Regions from separate parts of the Teredinibacter haidensis genome, predicted to be linked through region 3. Evidence: predicted binding sites of a transcription regulator. Region 3 holds the regulator's gene; each other region holds the start of a gene.
The links. The regulator FNR, encoded in region 3, switches genes on or off when oxygen is low (the NO sensors DNR and NnrR bind a similar motif). The targets are predictions, from matches to a motif close to TTGATNNNNATCAA.
Positions count from the first base shown of each region.

Region 1: the regulator FNR is predicted to act here: its motif matches at 2,245-2,258, upstream of H5715_RS11110 (nitrate reductase subunit alpha).
Region 2: the regulator FNR is predicted to act here: its motif matches at 2,288-2,301, upstream of H5715_RS17710 (FeoA family protein).
Region 4: the regulator FNR is predicted to act here: its motif matches at 1,961-1,974, upstream of ccoN (cytochrome-c oxidase, cbb3-type subunit I).

Region 1 is NZ_CP060084.1:2,811,471-2,815,684, forward strand. Features, by position in the region: gene H5715_RS11110 (nitrate reductase subunit alpha) at 1-2,151, opposite strand, end outside; gene H5715_RS11115 (HAMP domain-containing protein) at 2,384-4,214, shown strand, end outside.
Region 2 is NZ_CP060084.1:4,340,272-4,344,485, reverse strand. Features, by position in the region: gene H5715_RS17740 (UPF0149 family protein) at 1-33, opposite strand, end outside; gene H5715_RS17735 (TIGR02449 family protein) at 205-414, shown strand; gene H5715_RS17730 (cell division protein ZapA) at 411-731, shown strand; RNA gene ssrS (6S RNA) at 803-980, shown strand; gene H5715_RS17720 (5-formyltetrahydrofolate cyclo-ligase) at 1,043-1,627, shown strand; gene H5715_RS17715 (hypothetical protein) at 1,720-1,869, opposite strand; gene H5715_RS17710 (FeoA family protein) at 2,373-2,609, shown strand; gene feoB (ferrous iron transport protein B) at 2,636-4,214, shown strand, end outside.
Region 3 is NZ_CP060084.1:1,901,026-1,905,239, forward strand. Features, by position in the region: gene H5715_RS07435 (D-hexose-6-phosphate mutarotase) at 1-701, shown strand, start outside; gene H5715_RS07440 (P-loop NTPase family protein) at 1,005-1,847, shown strand; gene fnr (fumarate/nitrate reduction transcriptional regulator Fnr) at 1,979-2,722, shown strand; gene H5715_RS07450 (DUF4202 domain-containing protein) at 2,742-3,344, shown strand; gene H5715_RS20520 (SirB2 family protein) at 3,356-3,727, shown strand; gene H5715_RS07460 (hypothetical protein) at 3,928-4,214, shown strand, end outside.
Region 4 is NZ_CP060084.1:484,483-488,696, reverse strand. Features, by position in the region: gene ccoO (cytochrome-c oxidase, cbb3-type subunit II) at 1-325, opposite strand, end outside; gene ccoN (cytochrome-c oxidase, cbb3-type subunit I) at 338-1,783, opposite strand; gene H5715_RS02050 (argininosuccinate synthase) at 2,100-3,332, opposite strand; gene H5715_RS02045 (ABC transporter permease) at 3,464-4,153, shown strand; gene H5715_RS02040 (flagellar protein MotY) at 4,157-4,214, opposite strand, start outside.

The DNA of each region.
Region 1 (4,214 bases), 910 kb from region 3:
GGAACGCCAGATAAACATATTGCGCGGATAGTTCTGTGGGTTATCCGGGTCTTCACAGGCGAACTTAAGATCGCCGTCCTTTAGCAACTGAAGCGCGTAGTCTTTTGGGTCCAGGTTCATTTCTGCCGCTTTCTTACATAACGTCAGCGGGTTCATTCCCAACTGCGGTGCAGACGGCAACCACCCCATTCGTTCAGCACGGGTGTTGTAATCAATAATAGAACCAGTCCACTTACTCTTGTCGGCCAACGGTGAAATCACTTCGTTCATTTCCAGTTTTTCGTAACGCCACTGGTCGGAGTGATTGTAGAAAAAGGAGGTGCCGTTCATCTGGCGCGGTGGGCGCTGCCAGTCCAACCCAAAGGCCAACGGCAACCAGCCGCACTGGGGGCGCAGTTTTTCCTGCCCAACATAGTGCGCCCAGCCACCGCCACTCTGACCAATACAGCCACACATCATTAAAAGGTTAATAACGCCACGGTAATTCATATCCATGTTGTACCAGTGATTCATGGCAGCGCCGATAATAATCATCGAACGGCCATTCGTCTTGTTGGCGTTATCGGCAAACTCGTGCGCGATGCGAATAATTTGCTCGCGTGGCACTCCAGTAATTTTTTCTTGCCAGGCCGGCGTGTAAGGTGCGTCGTCGTCAAAGGTCTTGGCGGTATTTGAGCAATCAAGACCATTATCCACACCGTAGTTTGCCAGGGTTAAATCGTAAACTGTGGCCACCAGCGCTTCGCTGCCGTCGGCCAGTTTTACTTTCTTTACCGGTACTTTCCGTAGCTGTATATCGCTGTGGTCGGTTTTGTCGAAGTAATTAAATTCATGTTCCTGCCCACCGAAATAGGGGAAGGCCACTTCAGCAACCTCGTCTGCGCTCTCTTTAAGGGATGTCTGCAAATCCAGCTCGGCCCCGGAAACGCCATCTCTTTGCTCGATATTCCACTTGCCACTTTCACCCCAGCGATAGCCGATGGCGCCGGTCGGCGATACCAGGGTACCGTCCCGGTTAAGCGCAATGGTTTTCCACTCGGGATTGTTGTCCTGCCCGAGGTTGTTTTTCAGGTCGCTGGCCCGTAGGAAGGGCCCCTGCTGAAGGCCCTGTTCAGATGGCAGCAGCTTTACCAAATAGGGGAAATCAGTTTTGGTTTGTACGTACTCTTTGAAATAGGCGCTGGGCTTTTCAACGTGAAATTCTTTCAATACCACATGCCCCATGGCCATAGCGACAGCGGCATCAGTCCCCTGCTTTGCGGCGACCCATTCATCGGTGAGCTTGGCCACTTCGGAATAGTCCGGCGTTACCGAGACCGTTTTAGTTCCCTTGTAGCGCACTTCCGTAAAAAAGTGGGCATCGGGCGTGCGCGTTTGCGGCACATTGGAACCCCAGGCAATGATGTAACCCGAGTTGTACCAGTCGGCGGACTCCGGCACATCGGTTTGCTCACCCCAGACTTGTGGTGATGCGGGGGGAAGATCGCAGTACCAATCGTAAAAGCTGAGGCAATTGCCACCAATCAGCGACAGGTAGCGAGAACCCGCTGCGTAGCTGACCATACTCATAGCGGGAATGGGAGAAAAACCAGTGATACGATCGGGACCGTAGTTTTTTGCGGTGTGTACGTTTGAGGCAGCAATAATTTCATTGACTTCGTCCCAATTGGAACGCACCAGCCCACCCAGGCCACGTTTACTTTTATAGCTTTTTGCCTTTTCGGGATCAGACACAATCGAGTCCCAAGCGTCGACAGGATCACTGTGGATCAATCTTGCTTCACGCCACAGCTGCAATAAATGCTTACGGATTTTCGGGTATTTCAGACGATTGGCACTGTAAACATACCAACTGAAACTCGCGCCACGAGGACACCCACGCGGCTCGTGATTAGGCAAGTCTGGCCGAGTACGCGGATAATCGGTTTGCTGGGTCTCCCAGGTAATCAAGCCATCTTTGACGTACACCTTCCAACTGCAGGACCCCGTGCAGTTGACGCCGTGCGTGGAACGAACAACCTTGTCGTGCTGCCAACGTTTGCGATACCCGTCTTCCCATCCTCGATCTTCATTGGTTGTGACGCCGTGCCCATTGGCAAAGCTCGACTTTTTTACATTAAAAAATCTTAGCTTGTCTAAAAAGTGGCTCATGTTTGTGCTCCTCGACAACGCTTTATTGGATGGGCCATAACTGACCGCTTATATGGAGATAACGCCACTATAGGAATAGGAGGGTTATAACAATTGATCTAGATCAAGAGCGTTTTCCGGCTAACTCTTCGTTTGCGAGGGGCTACCCACAAAGGGGTAGGCGGGTATAAGTCACAATTGTGATGGCATACAATAAAGGTCGTTATCGACACATAAATTTTCGGAGACGCTATTGTCCGAGCGAAAAAAGCAACATTTCATTAACTCGGTGATGAGCTACATCACCTTGTCTCTGGCAACCATTATTGGCATCACCTTGATCAGTATTTTTATTTCATTTTGGGTGACTGAACTGGCGGATAAAGATGCTCAGGCGATAAACCTGTCAGGCTCCATGCGTATGCAGACCTACTATATCGGACTGGTATTGGAGCGGGAGAATGTCGAAGCAGCGCAACAAGCAATCGAAAAGCTCCAGAATACCTGGAACAGCCCCCTTTTTGCACAGCAGCACGCGCTGCTGCAGGAACCAAAACAGCAACACAATTTATTAACACGCCATTTTGGTATTGCCTATACAAACTGGCTCCATCACACAAAGCCCATCCTGATGGCAATGGCCAAAGGTCAGCATAAAAGAAGTGAAATTGAGTTCCTCCTGGAAAATCAGGTACTGCTTACCGATGCCCTGGTGACACAATTTCAAAATGATGCCGAGCGAAAGATCGTTAACCTGCGGACCTTCCAACTACTGGTATTACTGATTACTGTATCGGTTGGAAGTTTGGTTTTCTATCTGTTAAAAAACCGTATCGAACGCCCCTTATCTCAATTAACCGAAACGGCCGAAAAAATTGGTGCCGGTGATTTCAGTCAGCGCGTCGATGTTGGCGGAACCGATGAACTTACATTGCTAGCGAATACCTTTAATCGGATGAGCGAATCTATCGCCAACTCCTACAGCAAACTGGAAGAGCGTGTTGATGAACGAACACGCGCATTAAAACAACATAATATTGTGCTCGATTTTCTCTTTCAAACGGCACGAAATATTTTGGAATCTCCAAACGGACAATTTGATTTTCAAACCACCGTAGAAAACTTGTCTAAAGTATTGGGCGACCATAAACTGGAATTGTGCTTATTTACCGAGCGGGGAGAAAAACCCTATCTGCAATTAGTTTCCCATAATAAAGCTTTTGCCCATTGCGAACAGACCAATTGCTCGGAATGCCGCAACCAGGACAGCTCAATGCAAGCGCTGCTTCTTTCACGGAAAACGGGCTTCCCTATTACCATCGGCGAGCGCCATTTCGGCATTATTGATTTGCAGCTCAATAACGAGCAGGAACTACCCGAATGGCAGCATGCACTGGTACAGTCAGTGGCCAACCAGTTTGCGATTGCCCTGTCGATGAGTGAACAAAAGGATAAAGAAAACCGTTTTGTGATGCTTAGCGAGCGTACTGTTATTGCTCGGGAACTTCACGACTCCCTGGCACAGGCGCTCTCGTACCTGCAGATTCAGGTTACCCGCCTGCAAAAATCACACGACAAACAAAAATATGAATTGCAGCAACCCATTATTGACGAACTACGTGAAGGCCTGTCTTCCGCCTATAGACAATTGCGCGAATTACTCACAACATTCAGATTAAAAATGGACGAAGGCGGTTTACAAGCTGCTCTTGAAAATACCGTAGCACAATTGCGCGAACGCAGTAATATCAGTATTCAGCTCGACTATAAACTTAAAAACGTTCCCCTGGCAGCCAGCGAAGAAATTCACCTGCTGCAAATTGTACGTGAAGCCGGCCAAAATGCGATTCACCATTCAAAAGGTCGTAATGTACTGATCGAACTCATTCAAACCTCGGACAATAAAGTACAGTTGGCGGTTGAAGATGACGGTATTGGCATTCCACAAACACCGGAAAAATTTAATCATTACGGGCTCGCGATTATGAACGAACGCAGTCGCAATCTGGGCGGCGCTATCGAAGTCCAGCCTCGCAGTGGCGGAGGTACCCGAATCAGTTTCACCTTCATGCCCAGTATTACGC
Region 2 (4,214 bases), 2.4 Mb from region 3:
ATTAACAAAGTGAAACTCGAACAAACTACTCATATAAAAACCTCTTGCGGCTCACAAAGCGCCATTATTCTCGGCGTTCCTCACCTCAGGAGGAGAAGAAAGCACTATACTTTTCCAAAATTGCGATTAACATGCATCAGGACGCATCCAAACAAGACGCGTTAAAAGCTGGACATTATAGTAAACGGCAGCACAATATCGAACATGAGCAACCAATTGTTACACGAAGTTGAAGCCCGACTGGACGAACTGATCAGCCTATGCGATCGCCTCGAAAAGGAAAATTCCACGCTGCGCTCACAAGAGACCGACTGGCAACAGGAGCGTGCACGCCTGATCGAGAAAAATGAGTTGGCCCGCAACCGTGTCGAGGCCATGATTACTCGCCTGAAAAGCCTAGAGGCGGAATCTTGAGCACAGTAGAAGAATCACAAGCAGCCATGAGCGAGCAACAGCGCGTACACGTTAACATCCTAGAGAAAGACTACCAAATCTCCTGCCCCCCCAACGAGAGGGAAGCTCTTCACCGCGCAGCCGAAGAACTGGACGAACGCATGCGGGTGATCCGTAGCAGCGGCAATGTTATTGGCCTGGAACGCATCGCCGTTATGGCTGCACTCAACCTTTGCTACGAACTGCAACAAGAAAAAAGCAATAGCGGCAACTCCCAAACCAACATCCAAGCACTAGAGCGCATGGCGGCAAAGCTGGCCAAGACGCTAAACGACTAAACAAGCTTTTCCACTGCGCGATTCTCGAAAAAAGTCAAGACTGTTCAGCTAGATTCTCGATGCTATACTGACAGTACCTGGGGTGTTTGCCAGTTGGCTGAATCCCTGAGCCCGTAAGCGTTTTTAAGGAGGCTACGTGTTTGTGCTGTGTGCATGTCCGCGCGACGGAAAGCCTAACGTATAACAGTTCCCTCCCCCTTGGATCATCGGGTCCAAGGTAAGGTCAACAGCGGCATTCCCGGGATTTTATCCGCATCAGATCGTTTGATGCCTTGTGCTGGAATCACCAGCAAACCAATAGACAAGAGTTAATGAATAAGGCAGCCCTGCGTTCGCATATCCGCAGCCAGCGCAACGCGCTTAGCTCGCTGCAGCAGCGTACCGCCGCTTCCAACCTATGCAACCAAATCGTAAAACTTCCCGAATACAAACGAGCCAGACATATAGCCCTTTATTTTGCCAATGATGGTGAAATTTCGCCTCACCACTTAGGCCAAACCGCCAGAAGCCAGCAAAAAAAAACCTATTACCCAGTACTCACTCGTCAACAGATGATATTCCGACCCTATAAGGGTCGCCAAAAATTGATGAAAAACCGTTTCAATATACCAGAACCTCTCCCCCGCTACCGAGCGAGACAAGTTCGCGAATTGGATATTGTCTTTTTACCGCTGGTAGCCTTCGACGAGGAGGGGAATCGCCTGGGAATGGGTGGAGGTTTTTACGACAGAACCTTTGCATTTAAAAACCAAAGCCCGTTTGTGCGACCGCTGCTTATCGGGCTTGCACACCAACTGCAGCAGCAAGGACAGTTAATTACCGAAGCCTGGGATATTCCGCTCGATATGATTGCCACCGATAAAGAAGTGATCACTGTTCGCCATCGCAGATGGTAACGCGCAAGCGAAAGCAACCAGTCACCCACACCCCTCCTGGGAGCTGACTGATCGGTTAATACTGTCTAATGAACGCTGTTGAAGCCTAACCGCTATTGCTTTACGACTACCACACCTTGGTGGAGTTCTGCGGCAGGTGCATCCAATGCTGAGCTGTCACTACTATCAGTTACGCTCAATCCTGTTGCCAATAATCCAACAACAAATATTATGGCGGCTAGAGTTAGTGCATCAGTTTTCATGCTTACGTTCTCTGCGCTCTAATCGTGTTTATTTTAGTTTTTAATCGCTTCATTATCGGAAAGCCAACTTATCGAGTAGGAGCACAATTTATCTAGAACAATTCAGGTGCTAAGCAGCCAAAACCCGAACCAACCTCATATCTCAAACTCAAGTTTACTTGCAGATAACAGAACTTCCAGCCCTCCACACACCCTAGTGTTTACTGCCTCACAGAATAAGTGAACACTCACTCAAAAGCGTGACACAATTCCTTATGACGCGCCAATTATTAACGTCAACGGTTACTAAAACATGTCGACGGTGTCAATTGGCCTGTAAAATTGCACAAAGCTAGAGTGCCAATATAGGCCTCACCACCCTTTGGTTCAACCATCTATACCCCTTACGATTACCGATTCAAAAAATAAAAACCACTGCTTGATGAATATCAATAAGCAACCGATAATAAGAATTATTATTGTTAGGGGCTGACCCTCTCACACTGTGGAGTTGCTTTACTTCTATGTCTATGACACTTAACGAACTGGCCATCGGCGCCATCGCCACCGTTCACACATTGCTCGGTAACAACCAAGCACTGCACCGCCAGTGTGGCGCCCTCGGCTTAAAACCCGGAGCTCGTATTCAAGTACTTCACAAAAACCGCAGTAAAGGCCCTATGCAAATCAAATGTCGCGGAACACTGTTTTCCATACGCACAGATGAAGCAGCCTACATAGGTGTCACTACCGAAGCCTGACCCCCAACCAACCCAAGAGATAGCGCTTGAAAGAAATCGCCCTGATAGGCAGTCCAAACTGCGGCAAAACCACTCTATTTAACCGTCTGACAGGCGCGCGCCAGCGAACTGGCAACTGGCCCGGCGTCACGGTAGAGCGCAAAGATGGCAAGCTCGATATCAATGGTGAAAAAGCCCTGCTGATCGACCTTCCCGGCGTTTACACTCTCCACGATGACATCCAGGGCTTAGAGGCTCGCATTGCGTTCGACTATATTAATAGCGGCAAGCCCGAGCTGGTGTTGCTGGTGATTGATGCCACCCGACTGCCGCAGCAGCTAGAGCTGCTACCCGAGCTCTTAAGCACAGGTATCCCCGTGGTACTGGCGGTGAATATGCTCGACAGCGCCGAAGCAGAGGGCATGCATGTCGACCTTGTAGGCCTGGAACAAAAAACAGGCCTTCCTGTGGCAGGCGTTATCGGTTCAACGGGTGTAGGCCTCCCGGAACTCAAGCAGAAAATTAGCCAGGCTTTACAGCATTACAACCTGGTCAATCCCTCTCGACTGAACATCGCCGAGATTGCCGACGCTTGCTACCACACCACCGAACAAAAGAGCCGTACAGAAAAGATCGACCGCTGGCTGCTTCATCCCAAGCTGGCATTACCAGTCTTTCTGCTGGTGATGTATCTCCTGTTTACGATTGCGGTAAATTTTGGCGCCGTATTTATCGACTTTTTCGATATTGTTCTAGGTAGCTTGTTTATCGATGGCAGCCGCTGGCTACTCGGTAGTATCGGTACCCCGGAGTGGCTACAGGCGGTGATTGCCGATGGTGTCGGCGGAGGCATTCAGTTGGTTGGCACCTTTATTCCCGTTATCGGCTGCCTTTATCTGTGCATGTCTATTCTCGAGGATTCCGGCTACCTCTCCCGCGCAGCTTTTGTTATTGATCGTCTAATGGCCAAAATTGGTCTTCCCGGACAAGCTTTTATTCCCCTTATTATTGGCTTCGGCTGCAATGTTCCGTCGGTAATGGCCTCGCGGGCGCTCGGGCAGGCCAGCGCCCGCCTGACAACCATTTTTATTGCGCCCTTTATGAGCTGCGGCGCACGGCTTTCCGTATACGTGTTTGTAGGTACTGCCTTTTTCCCCAGCCAATCGCAAAACGCCATTTTCGCCCTCTATATCCTGGGTATTCTTGTGGCGATTTTCTCTGCCTGGATTCTACGCCACAAACTTTTCTCTGGACTTGTTGGGGCCAATATCACAGAAATGCCAGCCTACCACCGCCCTCTGTTGCGCAACGTACTCACGCAAACTTGGCTGCGGCTCTATTCCTTTATCTGGCGAGCAGGGCGGCGCATCGTTGCTGTCGTTTTACTACTATCGGTACTGTCCTCCTTTGGTACGGATGGCAGCTGGGGCAATCAGGACACAGAAAAATCAGCGCTTTCGGCAACCGGCAAGTGGCTTACGCCCGTCTTCACTCCCATGGGGATAGGGGAACAAAACTGGCCTGCAACCGTAGGTCTATTTACCGGCTTATTTGCAAAAGAGGTCGTTGTGGGCACTCTCGACACCCTTTACTCCCCACCGGAAACAGAAGAGCCCTCAACCGAAA
Region 3 (4,214 bases):
TATGGATGAGCGAGAGCGCAAATTACGATGGGAATACCGCTCTACGGGGCGGTATTCCCATTTGCTGGCCTTGGTTCGGCCCCGCCGGAGACAAAGGGCGTCACGGACTAGTTCGCACACGCAATTGGCAGCTCGATTCCTACCAAGAAGATTGCAGTACAACAAAACTCACGCTGGGCATTAAACTAAGCGACGACGAAAACCCCTGGCCCCACCCCAGCAAAATCGAAATGAAACTGGAGCTGGGAAAAGAATTAAAGCAAACGCTGATCATCACTAACGATACAGAAAAGCCGCTCTGCTTTGCCTATGCACTGCACAACTATTTTCAGGTAAGCCACCCGGAAAATATCGAAGCGCCCGCGCTAACTAATTCATTTTTCGAAAACGCTATTACAGGGGAGACTCAACTTGTAGACAAAGGCGACGAATCCTATACCGGACCGATTGATCGCATTTATTTGAATGACGAAAACGCCAGCCTTTACGACAAGAAATTTGATCGCACCATCAACATTAAAAAAACCGGTTCTCAACACTGGGTTCTGTGGAATCCGGGAATTGAAGATGCCCGTAATATGGCGGATGTTCACCAGGATGGTGAGAATGAATTTCTATGCTTTGAAGCCGCGAACACCACAGATATCATAATCGACCCCGGTGAAACCATCCGCGTAGGTCAGGCAATTACAGTCGAATAACAACCCCCTTACAAGCCGCTGAACAAAGCTTCTAAGACCCACTGCGCCTGGAAAAACAGGCGCAAATGCGAACCTTATAAAGACATTCTAAAAGCCACGCCTAAGCCTCTCGGACAACACAAATCGTTTTCCAACAAGCTACTGTCAATATTTTCCCTCGATAGATGATCGATCCGCAGCAATATCCCAAGTTTCTTCGCTAAATAAACTTTTCCTACAACTCCTGATCTGAGCCCAATTATTGCGTCCATTACCGTTGATTTCCATCAATACGACAATACAGTCACCTACTAGACTGTTTCCATGCAAAACAATGAACGAACATCCAATATTGCCGAACATCCGACGCTCATTCGTCGGCAAAAGAAAGTAACGGAATTAGAGGCTAATCGCCTGCTCGAAAACTTTCGTCGGCACCCGATTCGACCAATTAACATCTGCATTGATGGGAACGCGTTCGCCTGGATAAATGAACTGGAAACCTCCTGCACAGCAGGCCAACTCGTAAGCAAAGAAGTACAGTTATGGGCCGATGCAATCGGTCATCGTTCTGTAGATGCTTTGCTTTTATGTTACCCCTTTCAGAACCTACAACCTTACGAGCTAACCGAAATTATGCACGCGCTGGCGTCGCATTTCTCACTCGCTGAATCCGGTAAGCGCTGCCATCGTGTGGCCACAAAAATCGGTGAAATCAATAGTGACCATGTTGCGCTGTTAAAGGGGTTAGGTTTCAACCATTACCAAATTGTTCTTAGCCGAGATGATCTGGAAGACTTACCGCGTCTGGAAATGGTTACCAGCCTTATTCGCCAATATGCGTACTCCGGAATCGGCATCCAAATTCACGATGCTGACTGCCTGGACGACCTCCGTGAGCATGTCATTGAGGTAAAAAAACGTATTTCGCCAGACTACATCTACATTGGTTATCGCCCCAAACTATTGAATCAAGAGCTAGAAACCAATGGAAGCATCATATTCGACGGTGAGCATGAGCAGATAGACGATTGCATCAATATGGGAGTAGAGGGAACTAGCCACCTACAGAACCTGGTATTACAGAACTTCTGCAGCCCTCAGCGTTACTTAAGCGCCTTGAATGCTGGGCAACTGCCCGTAAACCCAGGTCCACTGAGCCTTTGATGAGTCCCTAAAGCAGCAGCAGTCAAGACTCTAAGTCTTCCCTACACAATTTTCGATCCCGAAGCGGAGCCATTGCCCAGGTTTTCCTATATACTGTAGCGCCTTGTTACTTATAAGCAGTGGAAAACGATATGCCTCCGCAATCTTTTGCAAATCATCAGTGCCACCATAATCCGCAAGTTAATTGCGCCGAGTGCCGCCTGGCCGCTATCTGCCTGCCGATCAGCCTGCACGTTGATGACATCACAAAATTGGACGACATTATTCAACGAGGACGCCCCGTACAGAAATCGGATCATGTTTATCATGCTGGAGAGCCTTTCCGCTCTGTCTATGCCTTGCGCTCCGGTGCAGTAAAAACCGTAAAGGTTACTCAGGATGGGCAAGAACAAGTAACAGGTTTCTACCTCCCTGGTGAAATCATAGGTATGGACGGCTTAGCCTCCAACCACCACACCAACTCCGCTACTGCCCTGGAAACCTCTGCTGTATGCGAGATTCCTTTTAGCCGCCTCGAAGAGTTGAGCGCACAGGTACCTAATCTCCAGCGCCGCTTCTTTCAGTTGATGAGCAAGGAAATCACTCAAGAGCAGCAACTAATAACGCTGCTAAGTAAAAACAGTGCCGACGAAAGAATTGCCTCTTTATTGCTAAGCATATCGACCCGCAACCATAATCGTGGCCTTTCAGCCAAAGAATTCTACCTCCCCATGTCCCGCTCGGATATTGGCAACTACCTCGGCTTAACTATCGAAACCGTTAGCCGTGTTCTTAGCCGCTTGCACAAGCAAGAGGTGATTTTGCTGGATAAAAAGCATGTCATCATTTCCGACATGGATGCACTACAAAACATCTCCTCAGTGTCCATTGAATAAGCAGCGCACATAAGCCCGTATGACTGAACCACATAATCACTTAAGCCTCGTTCTGGAAAAAATAGACGAGGCCAACGCTCTCGATCCCAACCAAGAAGCCTGCCCCTCCAGCGAACAACTAGTCGCTAAGGAGTTACTGTACGGGCAGCGTATGTCTGAGCAGCTTTCCCTGTTCGCTCCAGAAGCATCTGAACATCTGCAAATTGCCGCTCGAGCACAACATATTGAACGCTGGAAATCACCAAGAAGTAATTACCCGGAAGGTCGCGCGGGATACAAGAAATGGCGAGCAGAACTCTCCCTCTTTCATGCCAACAGGGTTGTGGAGCTTATGATGGAGGTCGGCTATGCCGAGGACGCCTGCGAACGAGTAAAATTTCTCGTACAGAAACGCCAGCTAAGACAGGACGCAGAAACGCAAACATTAGAAGACGTTATCTGCCTTGTGTTCTTACAGTATTACCTGGCGGATTTCACTGCAAAACATCAAGAAGAGAAACTTATTGATGTCATCCAGAAAACCTGGAAAAAGATGTCTGACACAGGGCATCAAGCGGCACTAAAGCTTCCTCTACCGCAAGACCTGCTCTCTCTCGTGACAAAAGCGTTGGGAACCGCGTAAAAGCCGATAAAATGCTGCTTTATCTTAAATATTTTCATATTGCCTTCGCCGTAACCAGTATCTTTGGGTTTATAACCAGAGTGTTGTGGCTGACATATAAGCCAGAGTTTCTCCAAAATCGGGCAGTCAAACTAATGCCCCACCTAAATGATACAGCACTCTTCATCACTGGCATAACCATGGCAACGGCCATTGGCTACCCGCTGAATGCCTTTTACTGGTTTACAGTAAAACTTACCTTGCTTCTAACATACATTTGCTTAGGGTTTTTAACCCTAAAAACGACAAAAGCCAATTTAGACCGATTTGCACTGCTTAGTGTATCTATTATCACTTACGCTTCTATAGCAATACTCGCAGCTTATAAGCCCAACTTTTCTTAAACCTACATCACATCTAGCCTGTAAGCCATCCTTAAGTATTATTTTAGGCATACCTAAGGAGCAACCAATGCTCTGAAACGAATTTCCGCACAAGGAACTGGTTCACGTTTACTTGACATAACTTGTGGAGAACATTTTAATTGGATTAAGCGCCATACAAATGACTAATAATTATTGGCATATTATAGGGGACATTAGTAATGAAAAAATCACTCTCAGTTTGCCTGCTTGTCTTAATAACAATCGCAAATGCCGCAGTCGGCTGTGATGAACAGTGCCTAAAAGAAAAAGCAGAAGTAAAAGCCAATATCAGCTTTCCAACTTATTTAACGTGGAAACACTGTGATGACACCATTGTAGATTTTATGTCTTCATCCATGGACAGCCTAGACAAATACAGAAACCAACATTTCGACACGCGTTACAAAGGTGGAATGCGCAACATTAAGCACTACATAGTCCAGCGCAAAGAATGGCTGCAAGAATG
Region 4 (4,214 bases), 1.4 Mb from region 3:
GATCGGGCCCGGTTCGCTTGGAGCCCCACAGAAATGGGTGCTCATAAACCGATTCGCCGGCAACAGAATAGTGGCCGTAGCGCTCCACTTCCGCACGCAGTGGTCGAACCATCTGAGTATGACAAACATGGCAGCCTTCGCGGATATAGATATCGCGCCCTTCCAGAGCTAAAGCGGGAAGAGGCATCAAACCCTCTACAGGCTCTGTGGTTTCATCCAGGAAGAATTGCGGCACAATTTGAACCAGCCCCCCGAAACTGATCGCAACTGCGACCAGCAGCACCATCAAACCAACATTTTTTTCAACAATGTCATGATTTTTCACTGTGGCGTCCCCTTAGGCTAGTTGCGGCTCTGCGGCATTGGATTCTTCTTCCGCAGGCTCTTCTTCAGTAACGGTCTTATAAGTGTTGTAGGCCATTAGCAACATACCGATCAGGAAGATAAAGCCTCCTAGGAAACGTACAAAATAACCGGGATAACTCGCTTCAACGGACTCGGCAAAACTGTAGGTCAAAGTGCCGTCTGCGTTAAACGCGCGCCACATCATGCCTTGCATAATGCCATTGACCCACATGGCGCAGATATACAACACAGTGCCAATAGTCGATAGCCAGAAATGTACGTTGACAAGTTTGACGCTCCACATACGAGCGCGATCAAACAGAACAGGAAGCAAGTGATAGACCGCACCAATGGAAATCATCGCCACCCAGCCCAAAGCGCCAGAATGAACATGACCAATGGTCCAATCTGTATCATGCGACAGGGCATTTACGGTTTTGATGGACATCATTGGCCCTTCGAAGGTGGACATACCGTAGAAAGACAGCGATACCACCAAGAAGCGCAGTGTTGGATCTGTACGCAACTTATCCCAAGCACCGGACAACGTCATAATACCGTTGATCATACCGCCCCAGGATGGCGCCAGTAGAACCAAAGACATCACCATACCAAGCGACTGAGCCCAATCTGGCAAGGCCGAATAATGCAGGTGGTGAGGACCCGCCCAGATATAGACGGCAATCAAGGCCCAGAAGTGAACGATTGATAGCTGATAGGAGTATACCGGGCGACCCGCTTGCTTTGGCACAAAGTAGTACATCATGCCCAGAAAGCCCGCAGTTAGGAAGAAACCAACAGCATTATGGCCGTACCACCACTGAATCATGGCATCCATTGCACCAGAATAGGCTGAGTAAGATTTGCTGAGTGACACCGGAACCGCCATGCTGTTAACAACATGCAGCAACGCAACGGTTATGATAAAGGCACCAAAAAACCAGTTGGCCACGTAAATATGTGACGTTTTACGGGATACGACCGTTCCGAAAAACACGATACCGTAGGAAACCCACACCAGGGTAATCAGAATATCAATTGGCCATTCCAGCTCCGCGTATTCCTTAGCGGAGGTCATCCCCATAGGCAGGGTAATAGCGGCAAGCACAATAACGAGCTGCCAACCCCAAAAGGTAAACGGAATTAAAAAACCACCAAACAGCTTGGCCTGACAGGTGCGCTGTACCACGTAATAAGAGGCTGCAAACAGCGCACACCCTCCAAACGCAAAAATCACCGCATTGGTGTGCAGTGGTCGTAAGCGTCCAAAATGCGAATATGGTTGCAGAATATCATTCAACTCCGGCCACATGAGTTGCGCTGCCAGCAGCACCCCCACAGACATACCAACAATACCCCAAACAATAGTCATAATCGCAAACTGGCGTACGACCTTGTAGTTGTATGTTGACTGATCAGTTGCCAAGCCATTGCTCATAGTTCAGTCCTGTGTTGTTTTGTTTCAGGTTTCGAAAACAGTATTTGTAAATCACTTGCAGCCAACCCAAAACACATTTGTATCCTGTAGATGAATCTATGCGCGTCTCATTACGCAGTTCTTCATTTTTTAGGGCTGTAATTGCTAACGATTTTAGGCACTTTCCTCTCTCTTTATTTGATCTATATCAAACGTCAAAAAATGCCGCACAAACCCTCTACAGGCTTCTGCAGCACATCTTGCGAATAAAGTGCGGTGAATAGTTATCTTTTAAGGGGAAGCCATATCAGGCCACTCCCCCCTTACAAGATCAAGATTAGTCGAGTTTACGACCTTTTTGGGCCGCTATGCGCATACGCAATGCATTTAACTTAATAAAGCCACCGGCATCTTTCTGGTCGTAGGCGCCGGCATCATCCTCGAAGGTTGCAATGCTTTCATCAAACAGGGTGTCTGGAGAACGGCGACCGACAACACTGACGGAGCCCTTGTAGAGCTTGAGGCGCACATCGCCATTGACAAATTGTTGGCTATCATCAATAAGCGCTTGCAACATTTTGCGCTCAGGACTCCACCAATAACCGTTGTACACCAGCTCAGCATACTTGGGCATCAGCGAATCTTTGAGGTGCGCGGCCTCTCTATCGAGGGTAAGAGATTCAATGGCTCTGTGAGCTGGCAGCAGAATCGTGCCGCCTGGCGTTTCATAACAACCACGGGACTTCATGCCCACATAACGGTTTTCGACGATATCTGCTCGGCCAATACCGTGGGCACCGCCTTTTTTGTTCAGTGTTTCCAATACGGTCGCTGGCGACATGGCTTCACCGTTAATTGCAACAACGTCACCTTTCTCGAAGCTCAGCTCGATATATTCAGGTGCATCCGGCGCCTCTTCCGGTGAAACCGTCCAGCGCCACATATCGGGCTCAGCTTCACTCCATGGGTCTTCGAGGATGTCGCCCTCATAAGAAATATGCAACAAATTAGCATCCATAGAGTAAGGTGATTTTTTGGTCGCCTTGGCGAAGTCCACAGGAATATCACGCTCTGCACAGTAAGCCATCAACGTTTCACGGGAAGTCAGATCCCACTCACGCCAGGGAGCAATAATTTTAATACCCGGCTGCAGCGCATAGGCGCCCAGCTCGAAACGTACTTGATCGTTACCTTTACCCGTTGCTCCATGACAAATAGCATCAGCACCGGTTTCCTTAACAATTTCAACCATACGCTTGGCGATCAGCGGGCGGGCAATAGAGGTGCCCAACAGGTACTCACCTTCATAGATCGCATTGGCGCGGAACATTGGGAACACATAGTCGCGTACAAACTCTTCACGCAAGTCTTCAATATAAATATCTTTAATGCCCATCGCTTCAGCTTTGGCTCGGGCAGGCTCTACTTCCTCACCCTGACCAATATCGGCAGTAAAGGTTACAACTTCGCAGTTATAGGTTTCTTCTAGCCAGCGAATGATCACCGAAGTGTCAAGGCCACCGGAATATGCGAGTACAACTTTTTTGATTGAAGACTTATCTTCTGACATGAAAACTCCACAAATGGATAGAATGCGATCTGAAGGACGCGAATTTTATATGCAAAGAGCCCACAAACTCCAGTGCTTTGGCTGTTTATTTGCCCTCATCCAGCACAAAATAAAGAGCAGGAAACCTGACAATGATCAGCCTTACGGTATTTGATACCTTTCTTTCCACGCTTCCACTACTGTTAGCCATTGCACTCTTCCAATGGAAGCTTAATGGCTGCCGGGATATTTTAGTCGCCAGCGCACGAATGGTGCTGCAACTTATTGCCATGGGCTACCTGCTGGCAATACTCTTTGAGTATCGCTGGAACACGCTGGGAATTGCCGTTATTACTTTTATGACACTGGTATCAGCCGCGATAGCGATCCGGCCATTGAAATCCAAATCCTGGCGCCATTTCAATGCCGCCGCCCTCGCACTGTTTCTGGCAAGCGGACTTCATTTGGCCTGGATTGTTTTAATTGTTCTGAAACTCTCACCCTGGTACCAACCACAACTTGTCGTGCCTCTGGCTGGAATGGTGTTTGCCAACGGTATGAATAGCCTTAGCCTAGGAGCAGAGAGGTTTGAGGCGGAGCAGAAACACAATAACGAGAATGCCGCAACCTGCGCCTTTAACGCAGCTATGATCCCTCAGATAAACGCCCTTCTGGCCGTCGGATTGGTATCGCTGCCGGGAATGATGACAGGCCAGATCCTTTCAGGAATATCGCCTCTCGAAGCGGTGCGCTATCAAATTATGGTGATGAGCATGGTTGCCGGAACGTCCGCACTCAGCCTAACGATCTATTTTTACGCGCTTAACTTTAAACGACAATAAATTTTATTGGCTCGACGCCAGAGGTAAAACATCAACCTCCTCCAATCGCTCCATACGCACA